DNA from 3 places in the Halomonas sp. IOP_14 genome. Region 1 is predicted to be linked to each of the others. Evidence: predicted binding sites of a transcription regulator. Region 1 holds the regulator's gene; each other region holds the start of a gene.
The links. The regulator LexA, encoded in region 1, represses DNA repair genes until DNA is damaged. The targets are predictions, from matches to a motif close to TACTGTNTANNTANACAGTA.
Positions count from the first base shown of each region.

Region 2: K7H09_RS19355 (DUF1654 domain-containing protein) is a predicted target of LexA. The motif match lies at 1,901-1,920, and genes of this name have one in related genera.
Region 3: uvrD (DNA helicase II) is a predicted target of LexA. The motif match lies at 2,249-2,268, and genes of this name have one in related genera.

Region 1 is NZ_JAINWD010000015.1:37,119-43,670, reverse strand. It holds gene K7H09_RS12800 (ribonuclease J) at 1-1,113, opposite strand, end outside; gene purU (formyltetrahydrofolate deformylase) at 1,344-2,198, shown strand; gene K7H09_RS12790 (energy-coupling factor ABC transporter permease) at 2,238-2,909, shown strand; gene lexA (transcriptional repressor LexA) at 2,918-3,598, opposite strand; gene K7H09_RS12780 (TetR/AcrR family transcriptional regulator) at 3,866-4,558, shown strand; gene K7H09_RS12775 (L,D-transpeptidase) at 4,536-5,072, shown strand; gene nagZ (beta-N-acetylhexosaminidase) at 5,136-6,173, shown strand; gene K7H09_RS12765 (hypoxanthine-guanine phosphoribosyltransferase) at 6,260-6,552, shown strand, end outside.
Region 2 is NZ_JAINWD010000037.1:22,343-28,894, reverse strand. It holds gene K7H09_RS19375 (2-hydroxyacid dehydrogenase) at 1-256, shown strand, start outside; tRNA gene K7H09_RS19370 (tRNA-OTHER) at 647-703, opposite strand; gene K7H09_RS19365 (hypothetical protein) at 812-997, shown strand; gene K7H09_RS19360 (hypothetical protein) at 1,065-1,469, shown strand; gene K7H09_RS19355 (DUF1654 domain-containing protein) at 1,937-2,167, shown strand; gene K7H09_RS19350 (LexA family protein) at 2,164-2,613, shown strand; gene K7H09_RS19345 (Y-family DNA polymerase) at 2,610-3,884, shown strand; gene K7H09_RS19340 (hypothetical protein) at 4,058-4,333, shown strand; gene K7H09_RS19335 (hypothetical protein) at 4,550-5,014, opposite strand; gene K7H09_RS19330 (hypothetical protein) at 5,014-6,552, opposite strand, start outside.
Region 3 is NZ_JAINWD010000007.1:73,453-80,004, reverse strand. It holds gene uvrD (DNA helicase II) at 1-2,197, opposite strand, end outside; gene hexR (transcriptional regulator HexR) at 2,382-3,233, opposite strand; gene K7H09_RS07415 (PA3496 family putative envelope integrity protein) at 3,559-3,774, shown strand; gene K7H09_RS07410 (sodium-dependent transporter) at 3,864-5,207, opposite strand; gene K7H09_RS07405 (DUF72 domain-containing protein) at 5,363-6,217, opposite strand; gene K7H09_RS07400 (IclR family transcriptional regulator domain-containing protein) at 6,361-6,552, opposite strand, start outside.

The DNA.
Region 1 (6,552 bases):
GTGGCGGGCTTCGCCATGCACCGGTATGAGATGTTTTGGCCTGACCCACTGATACAGCTTGATCAGTTCATCCTGAGCGGGGTGCCCGGTAGCGTGCAGTTCAGGGTGGTTGAACTCGTCGTAGAGGTTGACACCTAAGTGCGCCAAACGCTTTTTAAGCTGTTCAATGGGGCGCTCATTGCCAGGAATGGCTTTAGCCGAAAAAATAACGTTATCGCCCGGCTGAAGATCCACAAAAGGGTGGCGACCCTGGGCGAGGCGCTGTAGCGCAGCTCGGGGCTCACCCTGGCTACCGGTGGCGATAATCACCACTTCATCCGGGGGAAGATAGCCTAAGTCATGATTGGGCACCAAAGGCGGTAAATCATCCATATAGCCGAGCCCCCGGGCAACGCTGACCATGCGCTCCATTGAACGGCCCATCAAGCTAATGCGTCGGCCACACTTCTGAGCGGCGCGCCCTATCGCTAACACCCGGGCAAGGTTACTGGCAAAGCAGGAGACCACCACCCGGCCCTGGCAGTTGCTGAGGGTTTTTGTCAGGGCGCGGGCGACGTCCCCCTCGCTGCCGGAGTGCCCGGGCATGGGGGCGTTAGTGGAATCGCCCACTACCAAGTCAACCGGGGCAAGCGCCTTGAAGAGGGCTGCACTGATCGGCGTGCCGATAATCGGTTCAGGGTCGAGTTTCCAGTCGCCGGTATGTAAAACGCGATAGCCACCGGCCATCATTATTAGCGCACAGCTTTCGGGAATGGAGTGGGTTAAAAGTAAATAGCGCAGCGTGAATGGCCCGCTCTCTAGGGCCTCGCCAGGTTCAATGACATGGATAGCCGCACCGCTAAGCTGATGCTCGGCAAATTTTAGCCGCAACAGGCCTGCCGCCAGCGGGGTGGCGTAAATGGGGCAGTTCCACATCGGCCATAGCCAGGCTGCGGCACCAATGTGGTCTTCGTGACCATGGGTGATAAATAGCGCTTTGGGCACGATCCCTAGTGCTTTCGGCGTATCAAGATTGGGTACCTGCAGCGGCGAGTTGGGAAGATCCTGGCGGATCATCATGCCGCAGTCCACGGCTATCCAGTGATCGTCATAGCCGTATAGCGTTAGATTCATTCCAATCTCACCGCATCCCCCCAGCGGCAAAATGCGCAGCGGTGGACGACGACGGGGACGAATTTGAACGCGTGGTGAATGCATCTGTTATGAAAAACCTAAAAAGTAGTGTCTTAACTATACGGGAAGGCAGGGGCAGCTAACAATCATCCACGGCCTTCCGATACACTATGCGACCTAAGCCGCTGGTTTGTCATAATTAACTTAGCAATAGGTCAAGAGTAGCTCACATGTCTCATTATTATCGTTTAGTAGTTTCCTGTCCTGACCGGGTGGGTATTGTTGCACGGGTATCGAGCTTTATTGCCCAGCAGGGCGGCTCCATTACCGAAGCTAGCCAGCACTCCGATTTAGAAACCGGCTGCTTTTTTATGCGCTACGAAATTCTGGCGGATTCGGTAGGTATGTCGGCGGAAGCGCTGAGCGCGGCATTTGAACCGATAGCCAGCGAATTCAATATGCAGTGGTCGCTGGTGGATACCCAGCAGCGTAGGCGCGTCGTGCTGATGGTGTCGCGGGAGTCACATTGCTTGGTAGATCTACTTTACCGCTGGCAGGCGGGGGAACTGGATTGCGACATTGTCGGGGTTATCTCCAACCATGATGATATGCGTTCGCTGACGGAGTGGTACGGTATTCCTTATCACCATGTACCGGTCGACCCCGACGATAAGCAAGCATCGTTTGCCAAGGTTCAGGCCGAAATCGACAGTGCCCGCGCCGACTGCGTGGTGCTGGCGCGCTATATGCAAATACTGCCCCCTGAGCTGTGCGCGCGCTATGCGGGGCGAGTGATCAATATTCACCACAGCTTTTTGCCCTCTTTTGCCGGGGCTAAGCCCTACCACCAGGCCTACCAGCGGGGGGTTAAGCTGATTGGCGCTACCTGCCACTATGTGACCGAGGAACTCGACGCAGGCCCCATCATCGAACAGGATATCCATCGCGTTAGCCACTGTCATACGCCTACTGATCTAGTCCGCTTTGGTCGTGATGTGGAGAAAGCCGTGCTCGCTCGCGGTTTGCGTTGGCACTTAGAGGATCGTGTGTTGGTGCATGGCAACAAGACAGTGGTATTTAGCTAAGTACTCTATAATGCCCGCCCATCAACCTGAGAGGCCGCCATGTCATTTGCGCAAAGTGTATTAGCGCCCTGGGCGCTGCTGCTCACCTGGCTACTCTCGTTAGCAGTGATCGCATGGGCGCTTTGGGGGCGGCCCTGGCAGGTGTTGATAGCGGATTCAGCGCTTCAGCACCGCTGGCTGGGTGCTACGCTGGCGGTGATGCTGATGTGGCAGCTTCGTGCCCAGGCTGTTGATTGGCTAACGCTACACCTTGTTTTTACAGTATTGATGACACTCGTTTTTAAAGCGCCATTAGCGCTGATTAGCAACGTGCTGATCAACATTGCCATGGTGGTGATTGGCCGCAATGAGTGGATGTTGCTGGGGGCAAATGTGCTGGTTACCGGGATCGTCCCGGCGGCCGTTATTGGCACGGTATGGCGGCTGGTAGATCGCCGCCTGCCGGATAACTTGATGGTATTTCTGTTTGCCTGCGGCTTTTTTGGCGCGGCGCTGGCAACGCTGGGAGGAGGCTTGGCGGCGGTAGTGCTGATTATCGTCGCGGGTACAGACCCTGAGGCGATCTATCTCGCCCAGGAGTATGCGCGTTTTTTACCACTGCTAATGCCTTCAGAGGCATTTATTACTGGCATGCTGCTGAGCATCCTGCTGGTCTATCACCCAAACTGGGTGGCCACCTTCAATGACCACCGCTATATCGACCTGCAGTAGCGGATTTATTAGCCGAGTGCCTGGCCGTTGCCACCACGAATTACGCCGACTCCAACGCCTTCAATATCGAGCGCTTGAGAGCGCAGGTCGATTTCAATGGGCGCAAAATCAGGGTTCTCTGCAAACAGCGTCACTTGATGCCCCTGGCGTTTGAAGCGTTTAACCGTTACTTCATCGTCCAGGCGGGCAACCACGATCTGGCCATCGCGAACCCGGTCAGTGCGATGAACCGCCAGTAAATCACCTTCCAAAATGCCAATATCCTTCATGGAAAGGCCGCGTACGCGCAGCAGATAGTCAGCTTTGGGAGTGAAGTACTCGGCCGGTAGCGGGCAGTAGCGATCAATATGTTCGGCGGCCAAAATGGGGCTGCCGGCAGCTACTTCCCCGATCACAGGCAGGCCAGTGGGTGGGGCTTCCACGTTGGTTGTGGGTAAGGCGGGGACTGCGCTATCCAGGACTTCTTGAGGTTCCTGGTTGGGCAGGCGGATGCCGCGAGAGGTGTTGCGGATAATGCGAATAACGCCTTTGCGTTCCAGCGCGCGCAGGTGCTCTTCAGCCGCATTGGGTGAGCGGAAGCCAAGTGCTTTGGCAATCTCGGCGCGGGTAGGAGGGTAGCCAAATTCGCCCATGGTCTTAACGATAAAATCAAACACGTGCTGTTGGCGAGCGGTTAGCGGACGCGACATACCAGACTCCATAAATAGTGAATAGACAGTAACAAGTTAAATGTCGACTTAATCAATAAGTGTTTAAGTATACAGTATGTTCCTCTGTCCAGTATATGGCTTGTCAGTGCCTATTGCCGATGTCTATGCAATTTTTCTAATCGTTTGAAACTAAGTTTCTGCTTATTTAATACGTCACATTTTGTCAATAAATCAAGCGTTGAGCCCGCCTACGTTATGGCATAGTATTTTGCTATGTTTTAAACACCTGTTTCCCTGGAGAGCGACATGGCTCAATCTGATACGGTGACCCGTATACTCGACACCGCCGAGGTGCTGTTTGCAGAGCGGGGTTTTGCTGAAACTTCGCTGCGCAACATCACTAGCAAAGCGCGGGTTAACTTAGCCGCTGTTAATTACCATTTTGGTTCCAAAAAAGCCTTGATTCAGGCCGTTTTTGCCCGCTACCTGGATCCGTTTAGTCAGCGCTTTCATACTGCGCTAGATGAGCTCGAGGGCCAACACGCCGGGCGCGTTATCCCGCTGGAAACACTGCTCGAGACCATGGCAACTACCGTTCTCGCGGTGCCCGCCGAGCGCAATAGTTTGAAAGTGTTTATGCGCCTGCTGGGTCTTGCCTACAGTCAAGCACAGGGACATCTAAGACGTTATATCCAGGAAGAGTATGGCGATGTGTTTACACGCTTCACCGAGCTTGTGCGCAAAGCAACGCCGGATCTGCCTGACGCCGAGCGTTTTTGGCGGCTACACTTTGTGCTCGGCACGGTAATCTTTACCCTGTCTGGCCTTGATGCGCTACGCGATATCGCGGAGAAGGATTACCACGAGCAGGTCTCTGTGCGTGATTTGGTCAGGCGATTGCTCCCGGTAGTGGTGGCTGCTATGAATGCGCCGTTACCCATAGCCCTTGACGGTGCCAAGCCAGAAGAAGGAAAACATGCGAACTCCTACGCTAGCTGAGCTACCTCCAACGGAACATATCTGGCTGGAGATTGATACTACCGAACAGTTGCTGCGCTGTTGGCGAGGGCCAAAAGTGCTCCATGAGTGTTCTATTTCATCCGGTGCTGCCGGAAGCGGGGAGCGCAATGGCAGTGGTAAAACCCCCCGCGGGTGGCACTATGTGCGCGCGGCCATTGGCGGAGATATGCCCGAAAATGCGGTGTTTCGAGGTCGCCGCTGGACGGGCGAGACATTTTCGCCCGAACTCGCCGAAGAGCATCCAGAGCGTGACTGGATTCTGACCCGCATACTGTGGCTGTGTGGCTTGGAAAAGGGCGTGAACCGCGGTGGTCAGGTTGACTCGCAACGGCGCTATATTTACCTGCACGGGACGCCGCCTGACGAGCCCATGGGCGTTGCTGCGTCCCACGGCTGTATTCGTTTACGCAATCCTGATCTGCTCTATATCTTTTCGTTAGCGTTGCCGGGTACCCCTGTTTGGTTGCACGGTGGCCGCCAGTCCTTTGATTGATCAGATTTTGACACCGCTAGACGATCGTCTAGAATCATCGCCCCTTTTCATGGACCTATCACGATGACTCAACCGTTAGGCCCGGTCATGCTTGACCTTGAAGGCCCAAAATTGACGGCTGCAGAAAAACGCTTGCTTCTAGAACCGACGGTAGGGGGCGTAATTTTGTTTGCCCGCAACGTTGAAAATGGCTATCAGGTTCGCAAGCTCTGCAGCGATATTCGCCGTGTGCGTGCTGATTTACTGCTTGCCGTGGATCAAGAAGGCGGTCGCGTTCAGCGCATAAAAGAGGGGTTAACACGCCTGCCTGCCATGGCGCGTATCGGCGAGTGTTACCGCGCTGCCCAGGGAGAGGGGCTGGCGTTAGCTAAAGATGCCGGCTGGTTGTTAGGGATGGAGATGGCTGCCTGCGGTCTGGATCTGAGCTTCGCCCCGGTACTTGATGTGGAGAGCGGTCTATCCAGCGTTATTGGTGATCGTAGTTTCAGCAGTGACCCACAGCACGTAGCCCAGCTGGGCAATGCATTTATTCAGGGGCTTCACGATGCCGGTATGGCCGCTGTGGGTAAGCACTTTCCCGGCCACGGTGGTGTCGCGGCGGACTCACACGTTGCATTGCCGATAGACGATCGCCCGCTAGAAGTGATGAAACAGCACGATCTTGTGCCCTTTACCCAGTTAGCTTCACAGTTAGATGGGATTATGCCTGCACACGTTATTTATAGTGCTTTTGATACGCGCCCAGCAGGCTTTTCACCCAACTGGTTGGGCATGCTGCGGGAATCGCTAGGCTTCAAAGGCTGCATTTTTTCAGATGACCTGAGTATGGCCGGCGCCCACGAGGCGGGAGACCCCAAAGCGCGTGCCCAGGCAGCGCTGGCAGCAGGCTGCGATATGCTGCTGGTATGTAATGACCGAGCCTCCGCGCTTGAAGTGATGGAGGCATGCCACGGAATCAATTCTAAGCGCCCCGCTAAGTTGCGCTATAGCCGTGCGCGCCCAGACCTAGATGCGCTGAGTGCATTGGGCCGTTGGCGTCGTACCCACGCTAAGCTGGAAGCGCTAGCGGATAAGCCCCAGTCCAGCGCGGAAGCCGAGTAAGCCCAGTGCGGAAGCAGAGTAAGCCCAGCGCTGAATAAATCTCTTACTTAAATAAATGAAGTTTTAACCCGCCGTGGAGTTGGTAGATGTCAAAGTTGGATAAAGAAGCATTAGAGTCGCTGGACTCGATGCGTGAGCTGATGGATAACGCCGACTGCCTAATTTCTCAGCAAGAGGTAGAGCGGGCGCTGGATCGTATGGCGGAAGAGATTACTCGGGATTTAGGCGATAAGCTGCCGGTTTTTTACTGCGTAATGAATGGTGGCTTGATTACCACCGGTCATCTGCTTACCCGCTTGGGCTTTCCGCTGGAAGTAGATTATTTGCATGCCACTCGCTACCGCAACGAGCTGCGCGGCGGCGAGCTTTTTTGGCGCGT
Region 2 (6,552 bases), on a different contig from region 1:
GGCACTCCACTCCGGCGGAATCCGTGCAGCTGGGCTTGACGTGTTCGTAGAGGAACCGCTTCCACCCGATTCGCCACTGGCGGCCATGGACAATGTAGTGACGACTCCACACATTGGCTCGGCGACCCATGAAACACGTGAGGCCATGGCACAGTTGGCAGTCGATAATCTGCTGGGCACGCTGATCGGCAGCGGCCCGCTTACCGCGGTTAATGAGCATGTCTGGCGACGGGCTGATGCTATTGAGGAAACATAATGCCTCGCCGCCTACAACACATCTTGTGTCTTGATGATTTCGAGCGGGCCACTCAGCGGCATTTAGTCCCGGCCGGTTTGTCGCGGTGGGGAGCGTCCTTGAACTGCCCGAGAACGCCCACCATTGTGACGATGACAGCACACCGCGCTGAAGGTCTTCGGTGAAGCGGTCAGCGAGGAGCTGCATGTGGTGCCCGCCCGGATCGTCATGTGCGGCGTCAAGATCGCCCCAGCGCCCGCCAAGCATGAGGTTGCTGTGACATCTCCAAATACGATGATGGCGTGACATCCAGAAACTCCGGACAAGTGTCACCTATATGCCACTTATAAAACGCTAACAAACAAAAACGGCCACTGTAGCAATTAGCTAAGTGACCGTTTTATATGTTCTTGGTCGGAGCGACAGGATTCGAACCTGCGACCTTTGCAACCCCATTTTCACGCTCCACCTCCATTAAATTATTGATTTTTAATGGGTAACACCTATTCTTAGCGCCAGCCAATACGGCTAAATCGTTCTATAAATATCAACAAGTTACACGGATGTTTTCAGTCAATGAAGAAGCTTTTTGCAATTGTTGTGGCCAGCATGTTGCTAGTCACAGTCTCCGCTGTTGTAGCCTCCCCACCCTCCTCCTTCAATGCCGATAAACGCATTGCTGAGCAGCAGATTTACCACGACCAAAATGAGTCGTTCTCTACTGCGGCTGTACGTTTGATTTTGGTGCTGGGCCAAATCTAGAGAGCTGTGGCTATGAGATCCGCAAACAGCCTGCACGGGCAAGCCGAATAGAGTCGGATGGAGTGCCATGCGAGTCGCATTTGCCGTTAAGATAGGCTCAAAATTAGCTAAAGCAAGGATCAAGATGACAATGAAGAGAGTACGCTCAAGCAAGGCAGCCTTCATTTTAGTAGTCGGATTTATCTCTATCTTTACTGCTCAAACTGCAAGCTCTGAAGACAATTTGACACCTGTTGCGTGTCAATTTGAGCACCTTCCTTTAATGCTGATAATCAGCAGAGACGGCATGGGTGGCCAAAACAACACTCTTCAGATTGGGGACAATGAACCGGTTCAGCTGTTCATAGGATCAAGTTTGATGAATGCAGAGTTCCAAGGGCAAAGCTATGTGTTTTCACTTAGAATTCCAGCAAATGTAACAGTGGATTCCTTAACCTATCACGGTACCTGCATTAGCTCACCACGCCGGTGATAGTGAGAAGTAAGGTGATTTTTTATGAAAAAGCAGATTTTGAACCCGCGCAGCTACATTTTACTTTTAAAGTCACGCGGGTTCTGCGACCAGTTGATAGCTACGTCGAATTAATTAGCTTCCTCGGCCTGTCCCTATGCTGGCTTGCTGCCCTTCGTGCCCACAGGCCAATGTTCAATCAGCCCAGCATCGATAGCTCAGCAGCACTCCCCCCCGGGTTAGGTGGCAGTTGCACAACCCATGCTTCCATCATCACGTTCAGCGTAGATCCCTGCACAATACAACAGCGCCCTGTCAGCTCTGCACACGTGGGGTTCTGAGGCATCGTCCACACATGCTTGAATCGTCGTCGCTAACCTGAGCTTCGCAGCCCGCCCCATATTATCAACGCTTGCAGTCAACGATGGTCATCGCTTATCGTCTGCCTCAAATACTGTATATATAGCCAGTTATTTAAGGAGACGCTGATGTCAAAATCATACGAGCAGCTAGTCAAGCGGGTTCAGAAAGAAATCGGCAGCCCAGGAGCGCAGTCAAAGCACTGTGCCGAGCTCCAACGCCGAGGAGATGAGAGCCCCGAAGATTGGGCACAAATGCTTGCTGACCTGGGCACCGTCGAGAACGTGACGCTTACCCCCATTGACGACGACGCTGAGCATATACGTATCACATGGAATCCCGAGGAGAGCATGGCATGAGTATGCATCTCTCGGTACTAGGACGCGTAGATACCACCTACCCTCCGCTTAAATTGCCTCTAGCCGCTGGCGAGGTACGCACCGGCTTTCCCAGCCCGGCAGATGACTATCTTGAGGCTGAGCTGGATCTTGTCGATCACCTGGTTCAGCACCCCAGCGCGACCTACTACCTTCGCGCCAAGGGCACTTCAATGACCGGTGTAGGGATCTACGATGGAGATCTCTTGATTGTCGATCGCTCTCTCGAGCCTAAATTGGGTCACATCGTGATTATGAGTGTTGATGGTGAGCTCACGTGTAAAAAACTCGGCTCGATCGGCAACCGCCCTTACCTCTTTGCCGCTAATCCAGAGTTCCGACCAATCCCATTAGACGGAAAAGAATGCCAGGTGTGGGGAGTCGTCACGCATAACATCCACTCACTGGCCCCTGGGTTCTCGGTATGATCGCCCTGGTCGACTGTAATAATTTCTACGTTAGCTGCGAACGCGTATTCAATCCCAAGCTGGAAGGCAAGCCGGTTGGTGTGATGTCGAATAACGATGGCTGCGTCGTTGCCAGGTCAACTGAGATTAAGCAGTTAGGCGTGGCCATGGGCATGCCCGCACATCAGATCGATCCTGACATTCGTCGCCAGTGCATTCTCCTATCCAGTAATTACGCGCTGTACGGCGATATGAGCCGCCGCGTCACCGACGTTCTCAGCCAGCACACACCGCACGTTGATGTGTATAGCATTGATGAATCGTTTTTATCGTTCGAGGGATTCGCGCCAGATACGCTTGAGGAGCGGTGCCAGGCAATGCGACGTCAAGTGCGTCGGGATACCGGCATTCCGGTTAGCGTTGGACTGAGTACCAGCAAAACGCTCGCCAAAATCGCCAATCACCGAGCCAAAAAAGAGAAAGGGTTCGATGGCGTGGCCATCATGCGGCCGAACAGCGATGACACACGTGCTTTCCTCGAGCAGCTGCCGGTTACTGAGATCTGGGGCGTGGCGGGTCGAAGTGCTGTTCGCCTGCGTACCCTAGGCATAGAAACGGCCTGGCAGTTGCGTGAATCATCTCCTAAGCACTTGCGAAAGCACTTCTCGGTAGTCATGGAGCGCATCATTTGGGAGCTACGCGGCGTTGACTGTATCCCGCTTGATGATATGACTCAGCCGAAACAACAGATCATGGTCAGCCGCAGCTTTGGGCGCCTCACCAACAATAAAATAGATTTGCACGAAGCAATCCGCGTGCACACCTCCCGGGCAGGTGAAAAATTGCGCAAGCAGAAAAGTTTAGCTCAGGCGATTATGGTGTTCGTGCGTACCAATCGATTTCGCAGTGATCTACCTAGCTACAGTAAAAGCCTAGTGGTGCCACTGCCCCACCCGACTGACGATAGCCGTGAACTGGTCAAGGCCGCGATGGCTGGATTAGAAAGAATATTCAAGGAAGGGATCCGGTACCAGAAATGCGGCATGATGTTGTTGGATCTCTGCGATCACAATAATGAGCAGTTGGGCCTGCTCGCTGAACCCATCAGCGATGAGAAACGAGCCAGGAATGAAAGGCTGATGGCCACGATGGACAAGCTCAACAGAGAGCACGGCAAAAACACGGTGCGGTTGGGAATGCCTAGGACAGTTAATGCTTGGGAATTACGTTGCGAGCATCGCACGCCTAGGTATACAACAAAGTGGGAAGAACTGGCAGTTGTTCACACGTAAAGATCCATGCCTGAGAGGTCTCGTCTTCTTCTGACTTGGTCAATCAACTAAATATTTTGCAGACGTAATTCAACACACTGGCATTAAAAAGTACGATGCGGCCGTTGATCCCGCACGCTATGCTCTTGGATGTAACATCAGCTTAATAGGCCGGCAAGGCTGAGGGGAAGGCGATGTCAAGAACGATAGCAGTGCAGAATGCCGATGGTTTCGATGATTATGTAGTTGCCGAAATCAGGCCGGTGCACCATCGGCCTTCATCCGGAAAGGACGCCGATTTTGCCAGCACTGTTAGCTTTTATCTTTCTACTGGACAAGTGCTTAATCATGTATCAGCAGAGCGCTTCGAAAACCCAATGACCGAAGAATCCTACTACGCAGTGAATGATGAGGACATCGAGTGGCTGCTCAGTTTACAGCCGATAGGTTCTGGTACAAATGGGGGATGAGTGCCGTCCATGGCTTTCCTGAATCCTTATCTGCACTTAACCTTCCTTGGCGTGACGCATTCGTCATGCTATTAGCGGCGTCCCTGGCGTCACACTTTCACAGTAGCAGCGTTTCCGCACCGCTTATGTAAGAGATCGCTGACTTTTTTGTAAGAGATCTCTTACAACAGGCACAAAAAACCGCCTCAAGGCGGTGGGGTGTTGCATGGACGGGGCTTAGGCCTCAATCAACAATGCGTGCACAAACAGCTCGTCTATCTGCTCGTCAGTCAGTTCAAGCGCTGCCGCTATCTCTAATACCGTTGGGCTCAACCGCCGAAACTCGGTAGCCATCTGCCAAGCCCTGCGAGTTTTCGGGAGTGTAGCGGGGTCGGCAATGATAGTTTCGACCTGCTCGATGTAGCCAAAATCATCAAGCGCTTGGTGCGCCTGAAATGCGCTGACAGTAGCAGTCTCCCGAAAAACACGAAGCTCCAATTCTTCACTGGACTCACCGGTGTAAGCAGCGATAGTGGTGGCACCTTCTTCGGCATCCGCTAGAATCAGAGCGTACAACTCCCGGCCAAATTCCTCTCCATCATCTGGGCGGGCAGTGAAGGGAATCCAGCCGTACTTTGCGTGCTTTACTTCGCAGTTAATCTCTTCGTTGTTGCGGGTATAGCTTGGGTTTTGGTATTCCATTAAGAAATCCTCTGCCAAAGAGTGGTGTTTGATATTTGCTCGCCCTCTGCCCTGCCCATGCACATCCAAGTTCCCGATAATCGCAAGCTTGAAATAACAAAAGCGCCGTTATTTTGAGCCGTAAAAACCGGGCAAAGCTCGCTTCCGGGAACTGTGGCGCCGCGAAGCTTCTGCGCATTGATCATGTACTGAGCCAGAGCGTAACTACCTACAGCATCAAAGCCGCTTGCAGGGGCGTAAGCACCATCAATGCCTAGCGCCGACTTCACCTGCGCAGGTGTGGAAGGGCGCATGAAGTCGGTACCATCAGACTTGGCAGACGTGTAAATAACCGCGATATTGCTGCTGGTGGATGTGTACGTTGATCGAAACAGTCTTGCTCTTATATCGCCAGAAGAATCCCGCCCAGCAATCGTATTAGCATCGTCGTTAACGCTGCGAGACTGGCCGTTAAGCCGTGAAGCATTGACGTTAGTTAAGCCGCCACCGTTGCCAGAAAAACCGCCTTGCGTGTGCACTTCCCCGTAAAAATAATGTTTACCGTTGTCGCTGGTGTAGTGGGTATAGCTACCGTTGCGGTTGCCAATCTCAACACCACCATTGGCGGCATTATTAATCCTCAAACCATCAGCGGCGCCCTTTAGCGTGACACTCCGGGGAAGAGCTAGATCACCAAAAAAGGTTACGTTTCGGTTCTGGTAATGAAGCTCTATGGCTTCGTTAGCAGGAACACCGGTATTAACATCAACGGAGCCCATGCCAATATGTCCGCGTCCATCGCCAGTATATGTAACGCTGATACTGGCATTATCGCTCTCTCCTATTGTTATGCCGCCCGCTTGCTCAACACCGCTGAGACTACTGGTTGAGCTTTTAAGTGTTACCCAAGGCCTGTCCTTTTCAATCCGCTGATCACCGGAAAATACATTGGTAACTTCTAGCCGCGAATACCTCCCATCATGATCCCCGCTAGTGAGGTGGTCATTCATGGCCTTGGCTTGCAACATCGTGCCTGTTGCTGAAGACGTGCGGCTAGCGGTTGATACAATGCGGGCGGCGGGGATGGCTCCTTTATCTAGTAGCGAGGCATTTAAACTGACGTTGACAAGCTCAGCGCCTCCCATGTTTAGCTGCTTATCCGTGTCATTCCAGTAGACACGCAATTGACCGGTGCCGTATGAGCTGTTGTAGGCACCAATGTACATGTACCCACTGTTATGAGTGAGCCGGGCTTTTAGATCGTTACTACCCAGGTCGGCGCCGCTGCGGGGCACGTAGTCAGCCAGCGCCGCGTTAATATCAACATTGGCATCCGCTGCCGCCTTAAGTGCATCGGCCAGCGCTTGCTCTGCGCCCTGCCTCGCCGTATCCGCCAATCCAGCTTGCTGGGCAGCAGTAGACGCCGCCTGCTGTGACTGCGTTTTTGCAAAATTGACAGCGTCCAAGTCACCATACAGCTCTTCAGCGGCATTTTTAGCCGCCAAGGCGTCACCGGCTGAGTCGCTGGCCGCGCCTGCCGCCTCGGTGGCGGTTTGCGT
Region 3 (6,552 bases), on a different contig from region 1:
AAAGCGGCGTCAACTTGGCAAAGCCGAGGACTAACCATTTGACGCCTTCGCCTTCAAAGCTGACCTGAACCCGGGCACGCGCGCCTTCGCCTTCCGCGTTAAGGATAATCCCTTCGCCGAATACCGGGTGCTCAACCCCCTGGCCGACGTGCAGGCTGGGTATGTCGCCGTCGCTTTCGACGCTTTGCTGAGCAAAGGAAGTGCGCGATGCCGTCACCGGGCGGGAAATATGCCCGCGCAGGCGAACTTCTTCGAGTAGGTGTGGCGGTAGCTCGCGCAAAAAGCGTGATGGACGTGGAAACACTTCTTTGCCGTGCAGGCGGCGGGTTTCGGCGTGTGTGAGGTAGAGCTTCTGCATAGCGCGTGTGACGCCGACGTAACAGAGCCGGCGCTCCTCTTCGAGCCTACCCGGCTCTTCCAGGGACATCTTGTGTGGAAACAGCCCCTCCTCGACACCGGCAATAAATACTACGGGGAACTCCAGGCCTTTGGCGGAGTGCAGCGTCATCAGCTGTACGCTGTCCTCAAACTCTTCGGCTTCGTGGTCGCCTGCGTTAAGAGCGGCCTCTGAGAGAAATGCTTCCAGTGCCGCCATGCCTTCGCCCGCTTCAGGCGCTTCAAAGACATCGCCTTGGGTAAAGGCACGGGCAGCGGTAACCAACTCTTCCAGGTTCTCGACCCGCGCTTGGCCTTTCTCGCCGCGCTCACTTTTGTGATGCTCTATCAGGCCCGTGTGTATCGTGACGTGATCGATAATTTCATGCAGCGCCATGCCAGAGGCATCGTTATCGAGCTGCTCGATCAGGTTGGCGAAGGTTTGCACGGCATTGGCCGCGCGGCCTTTCAAGGTGCCGTCGTTAATCGCATCGTGGAGCGCTTGCCAGAGAGGGATACTTTGTTCCCGAGCGCGCAGGCGGACAATCTCGACCGTGCGCGTGCCGATGCCGCGGGTGGGTACGTTAATCACCCGCTCCAGCGAGGCATCGTCGTCGCGGTTGAGCATCAGGCGAAGGTAGGCCAGGGCATTCTTGATTTCCAGGCGCTCGTAGAAGCGGTGGCCGCCGTAAATACGGTAGGGCATGCCTTGGCGAATCAGCGTCTCTTCCAGCAGCCGCGACTGGGCGTTTGAGCGGTAAAGAATCGCGATATCCCAACGGTTAAAGCCTTCGTCAACCTTCTCCTTAATGGTATCGACGATATAGCGGGCTTCTTCCAGGTCGTTAAACCCGGCGTAAATTGAGATCGGCTCGCCTTCGATGCCGTCAGTCCACAGGTTTTTACCCATTCGCTCGCTGTTGTGGCTGATCAGCGTATTAGCGGCTTCCAGGATGGCGCTGGTGGAGCGATAGTTCTGTTCAAGCCGCACGGTGTGGGTTTGCGGAAACTCTTGCTCAAAGCGACTGATATTCTCCACCTTGGCACCGCGCCAGCCGTAGATCGACTGGTCGTCATCACCGACGGCGGTCATCGGCGTTTTCATACCGGTGAGCAGTTTTAGCCAGGCGTATTGCAGGGTATTGGTATCTTGAAACTCATCCACCAGGACGTGACCAAAGCGCTCCTGGTAGTGGTTTAACAGCGCCGGGTTGTCGCGTAGTAGCTCCAGGCTTCGCAGCAGCAGCTCGCCGAAATCGACCAGGCCGCCGCGCTCGCAGGTGAGCTGGTAGCGCTCGTAGAGCTCAACCATCTGGCCCATGTAGGCATCGCCATCCACATTGACCTGGTGCGGGCGCAGCCCCTCCTCTTTGCAGCCGGAGATAAAGTGCTGCACTTGGCGGGGTGGGAAGCGTTCATCGTCGATGGAGTAATCTTTCAGCAACCGTTTGACCAGGCGTAGCTGATCGTCAGAATCGATAATCTGGAAGTGTTGTGGCAGCTTGGCGTCCTGCCAATGGGTGCGCAGCAGGCGGTGGGCGATGGAGTGAAAGGTGCCTACCCACACATGGCGCATCGAGATGCTCAGCAGTGCCTCAAGGCGGGTGCGCATCTCTTTGGCGGCTTTATTGGTAAAGGTCACTGCCAGCAGGGCATAAGGGGACAGCCCTTCGGCCTGCATCAGCCAGGCGATGCGATGCACCAGCACGCGGGTTTTACCGGAGCCTGCGCCTGCGAGCACCAACAGATTACCTTGAGGGGCGCTCACTGCTTCGCGCTGGGCGGAGTTGAGCTGATCGAGAATCGCCGTGACGTCGTCCATAGTAGCCGCTGCCGGATCAAAAAATAGGCGGCTAGTCTAGCACAGCCAGCGAACTGGCTGTGTATACAGGTGTAGTGATTGCAGTTATTCGCAACTGCTACCTTTAAAAACTTTCTAACAGCGCCCTCGCGTAAGCCTGTCCTCGGCACCGAGGCTTATAGTTATGGCAGCGCTAAGAAGCTAATTATTCTTCTGGGAAACGCAGCGTATTCAGGCTCTTTTTAACTGCTTTGAGCTGTTCGGCGAGTTTCGGCCCGCGGGTTTTGGCCACTCCCACGGCGAGTACGTCAATCAGCACCAGATGGGCAATGCGCGAGCTAAGCGGGGTGTAGATTTCGGTGTCTTCATGGACATCGATATACAGCGGCAGGCTGACCTCTTCGGCGAGTGGCGAGCCGCTGGGGCACAGGCCAATGACTGTTGCACCCGCCTCGCGAGCCAGGCGTACGCTGGCGACTAGCGCTTTGGTACGGCCGGTTTGTGAAATTGCCACCACCACATCGCCATCGTTCAAGGTCACTGCCGACATATTCTGCATATGCGGGTCGGCGTAGGCAGAAGTGGAGATCTGCAGGCGAAAAAACTTGTGCTGGGCATCAAAGGCCACTGCGCCGGAAGCCCCAAAGCCATAGAACTCGACCCGGTTGGCCATCGCCAGGGCGTTTACCGCACGGCCCAGGGCATCGTTATCCAGCCGGTCACGAACCGAGAGCAGTGTACCTACGGTCGAGTCGAAGATGCTGTGGGAAAATTCAGCGACCGAGTCGCTGTCGTTCATGGAGAATTGCGCGAACTGACTGCCGCTGGCCAGCATTTGCGCCAGCTGTAGCTTGAAATCCTGAAAGCCATTGCACCCCAGCGCACGACAAAAGCGCACCACGGTAGGTTCGCTAACGGTGGCTTCGGTGGCCAGATCCACAATGCGCATGTGGATGACCTCTTCGGGGTTGCGCAGTACAAACCGCGCCACTTTTTGCTCGGAGCGTCGAAAGTGCTCCATGCGGCGTCTCATTTCATCGAACAGGGCGCGACTCACGTTCAGCTCCTTGGGTGCTCAACCAACAGGTAGTTAACAGTACGCCAATATACAGTCGTTTTAAACGACCGTTTCTGCCTATCTGCTCACTGTGATGCTTCGTATTGCTTCAATGCGATAAGGACAGTATGCCTCAATGAGCCCATAGGGCCACAAACTATTAGGCAGCGATCCAACAGCGTTTAAGGTCGTTAGTCAGTTTTTTTAAGATTGGTCATCATTTTGTCAAGTAGGTTATAGTAATAATTGAAGTGCCGCACTGCATCATCACAGTCGTCACGGATGCAGGTGGACGAAGGCATATTCATCTGGAGGAACGTCGATTATGAGAAACGTCGAACGAATCACCTCGGTTAAAAGCGAATTGCTCGACATCTTTATGAGTATGGAAGTCGATGAGCATGCCCAGCGCCAGCGCAGCGCTGCCCAACGCAGCTTAAGAGCGCGGCGGGGTATTGAGCTTCATCGTGAGTTTCAAAAGTTATCGCGGGATATCGCCCCCTTGCCTGATGAAGATCGGCAAGAGAGCGAATTGCACTAAGTTTTAGGGTGCCAAGAGGTTAGGGGCGCAACTATTATCTGCGCAGAACCACGCTGCCCTGCCGGTTAGCAGGGCCTTGGCGGCTCAGCTTAGATTAGCCCTGTTACGAACACGGCAATAACGCCAGCGGGCGCTACATAGCGCGCGATGATGTTCCATACGCTCTTGCCGGTCGCTGAAAGACCCAGTTCGTCTTCCACACTGCTGCGCTCCAGGCACCAAGCGGTGAATAGGATCGCACCCAGCCCCGTCAGCGGCAGCATTATTTTGCTGGTCAGCGTATCCAGCAGGTCAAACACGCCCAGTCCAAACAGCAGCGGTTCGCTCCACACGTTAAATGACAGCAGCGCTGCAATACCCAGTAACCAAGCACCCACACCGGCCACAACGGTAGCCATGACGCGGCCTAGCGGCGTGCGCTCTTCAATGAATTCCACCACGGGCTCAAGCAGTGAAATGGCCGATGTTAATGCCGCAAACGTCAGCAGCAGAAAGAACATCAAACCTAAAAGTAAACCACCATCAATATTGCCAAAGGCCAGTGGTAGGGTGACGAAAATCAGCCCTGGGCCCGAAGCGACATCCAGATTATTAGCAAACACGATCGGGAATATAGCTAAACCCGCGCCTAAAGCGATGACGGTATCCATGATGATGACCGTGCGGGCGGTTTGCAGCAGATCGATCTCTTTGTCCAAATAAGAGCCGTAAGCCATCATGATGCCCATACCCAGTGAGAGGGTGAAGAAGGCGTGGCCCAAGGCGGCTAGCACGGTTTCTGCTGTGAGCTTGCTCCAGTCCGGGTTGAACATATACGTCAACGCCTCGCCAAAGTGGCCGGTTGTCATGCCATAACCGATCAGCACGACCAGCAGTAGTGCGAGGACTGGCATCAGAATGCGTACAGCGCCTTCAAGGCCTTTGGTAACGCCGCGGGCGACAATCCCAATGACCAGCAGCATAAACACGGAGTGGCCCAGCAGCAGCAACCCAGGGTTACTCAACATGCCATTAAATAGCGCGCCAATGCCATCGGCATCTTGACCGCTAAAAGCACCGCTCACCGAGTTGACGGTGTAGTAGAGCGACCAGCCGCCAATCACGCTGTAAAACGATAAAATCAAGAAGGCCCCGACAATGCCGCTAATGCCCACGATGGCCCAGGCTTTGGGCTTTTTCGCCGTGCGCGCCAGTTCTGACATGGTGCTGGCGGGGTTCTTCTGGCCGCGCCGTCCCAATAGCCACTCAGAGACAAGAATGGGCAAGCCGATCAGCGCGATACAGAGCAAATACACAAATACGAAAGCAGCGCCGCCGCTTTCACCCACCATATACGGAAATTTCCAGATATTCCCTAGACCCACCGCCGAACCAGCGGCGGCCAGCACAAAGGTCATTCGCGATGACCACTGCGCATGCGCAAGCTTCGCCATACATCACCCATTAAGTCGATTGTTGTGTAAATCACTGCGTGTTGAACACGCTAGTTTTCGGAAAATTGCGCCATTGCCTGCGTACTTTTCCGAAAGTAAGCGCAATTTATCTGATCGACCGCAAGCATGCCAGTTAGCTGGCCTAAAAAGGTGGGTTAAAACAGTTGGCTTTGCTTTTCACCCGCAAAGGGGCCAAGAGCGGGTAATGGCGTCACTTCTCCTAGTGCGTTATAGAGTAAGCGGGCCATGTGGGGAGACTCGCGGTTATCCGCAGTATGCACAAATAAGAAAGGGGTTTTCCCCTGACTTATCCACAGCTTTAGGCGGGTTTTCCAGGCGGTGAAGTAGTCGTTATTAATTGTTTTGTCAATATGGCCAATAAAGCGAATGACAGGAAAATTTGCCGTGGAAAGCACGTGTAGCGGGAGTTTCGGCTTTTCTTGCTGGGCGTGGGCCAAGCCCAAATGGTCATTTGCCGGGGTTGAGAAGAGCGGGCGCACGTCGAGCATCACGCGGTTGGCCGAATAAGTTATCAACAGGCGGTTAAGGGCAATTTCGGCGGCCCCTTTGTGGAAAAACTCAGGATGGCGAACCTCGACCGCGCAAGGCAAATGGGTAGGCCAAGCGGCAAGTAGCGCTTCAAGCTGGGGAAGCTCTTGGGGGCCGAAATCTCGTGGTAGTTGCACCATGGTTGGGCCAAGGCGGTCGTGCAGAGGTTCTAGCGCCGCTAAAAATGCCCAGGCCTCCTCTAACCGCGTTAGCCGTTGATCGTGGGTTACGCTGGCAGGTAATTTAAAACAAAAGCGAAAGTGGGATGGTGCCTGGCGCGCCCAGGCAGCAATGGTGTCCGGTTTTGGGGTACCGCTATAAAAGGTAGTGTTGCCCTCAACGCTGGAAAACACCGCCGCGTAATCGCTTAGCAACTCAGTTTTGGCGTGGCGTGGATAAAGGTTGCCCAGCCAGTCTTGATTGGCCCACATAGGCAAGCCTAGATAAAGAGGAAGCGTCATGGGTGCCAGCCTACATCGACAAGATCAAGCGCTAATGTAACAGGTTAAGAGCCTTGCCCGTTAAGCGTGAATGGCGGCTCTAAAACGTCTATAGATGCGGCGCCAGTATGCCGTGGGTGAGCAGAGGCTGGCGCACTGGCGGGTTAGCAGCTAATGGTGGTGCGGATAAGACGCGCTTTTGATTGCAGCAGCGGCAAGTACTCTTTGAGCAGGGTGTCTAAATCGATACGTGCCGCATTGGTACTAATATTGATAGCCCCTAACAGTTTGCCATTCGCATCAAACGCCGGTACCGCCAGCGAGCGTAAGCCTGAATCCAGCTCTTGATCGGCAAT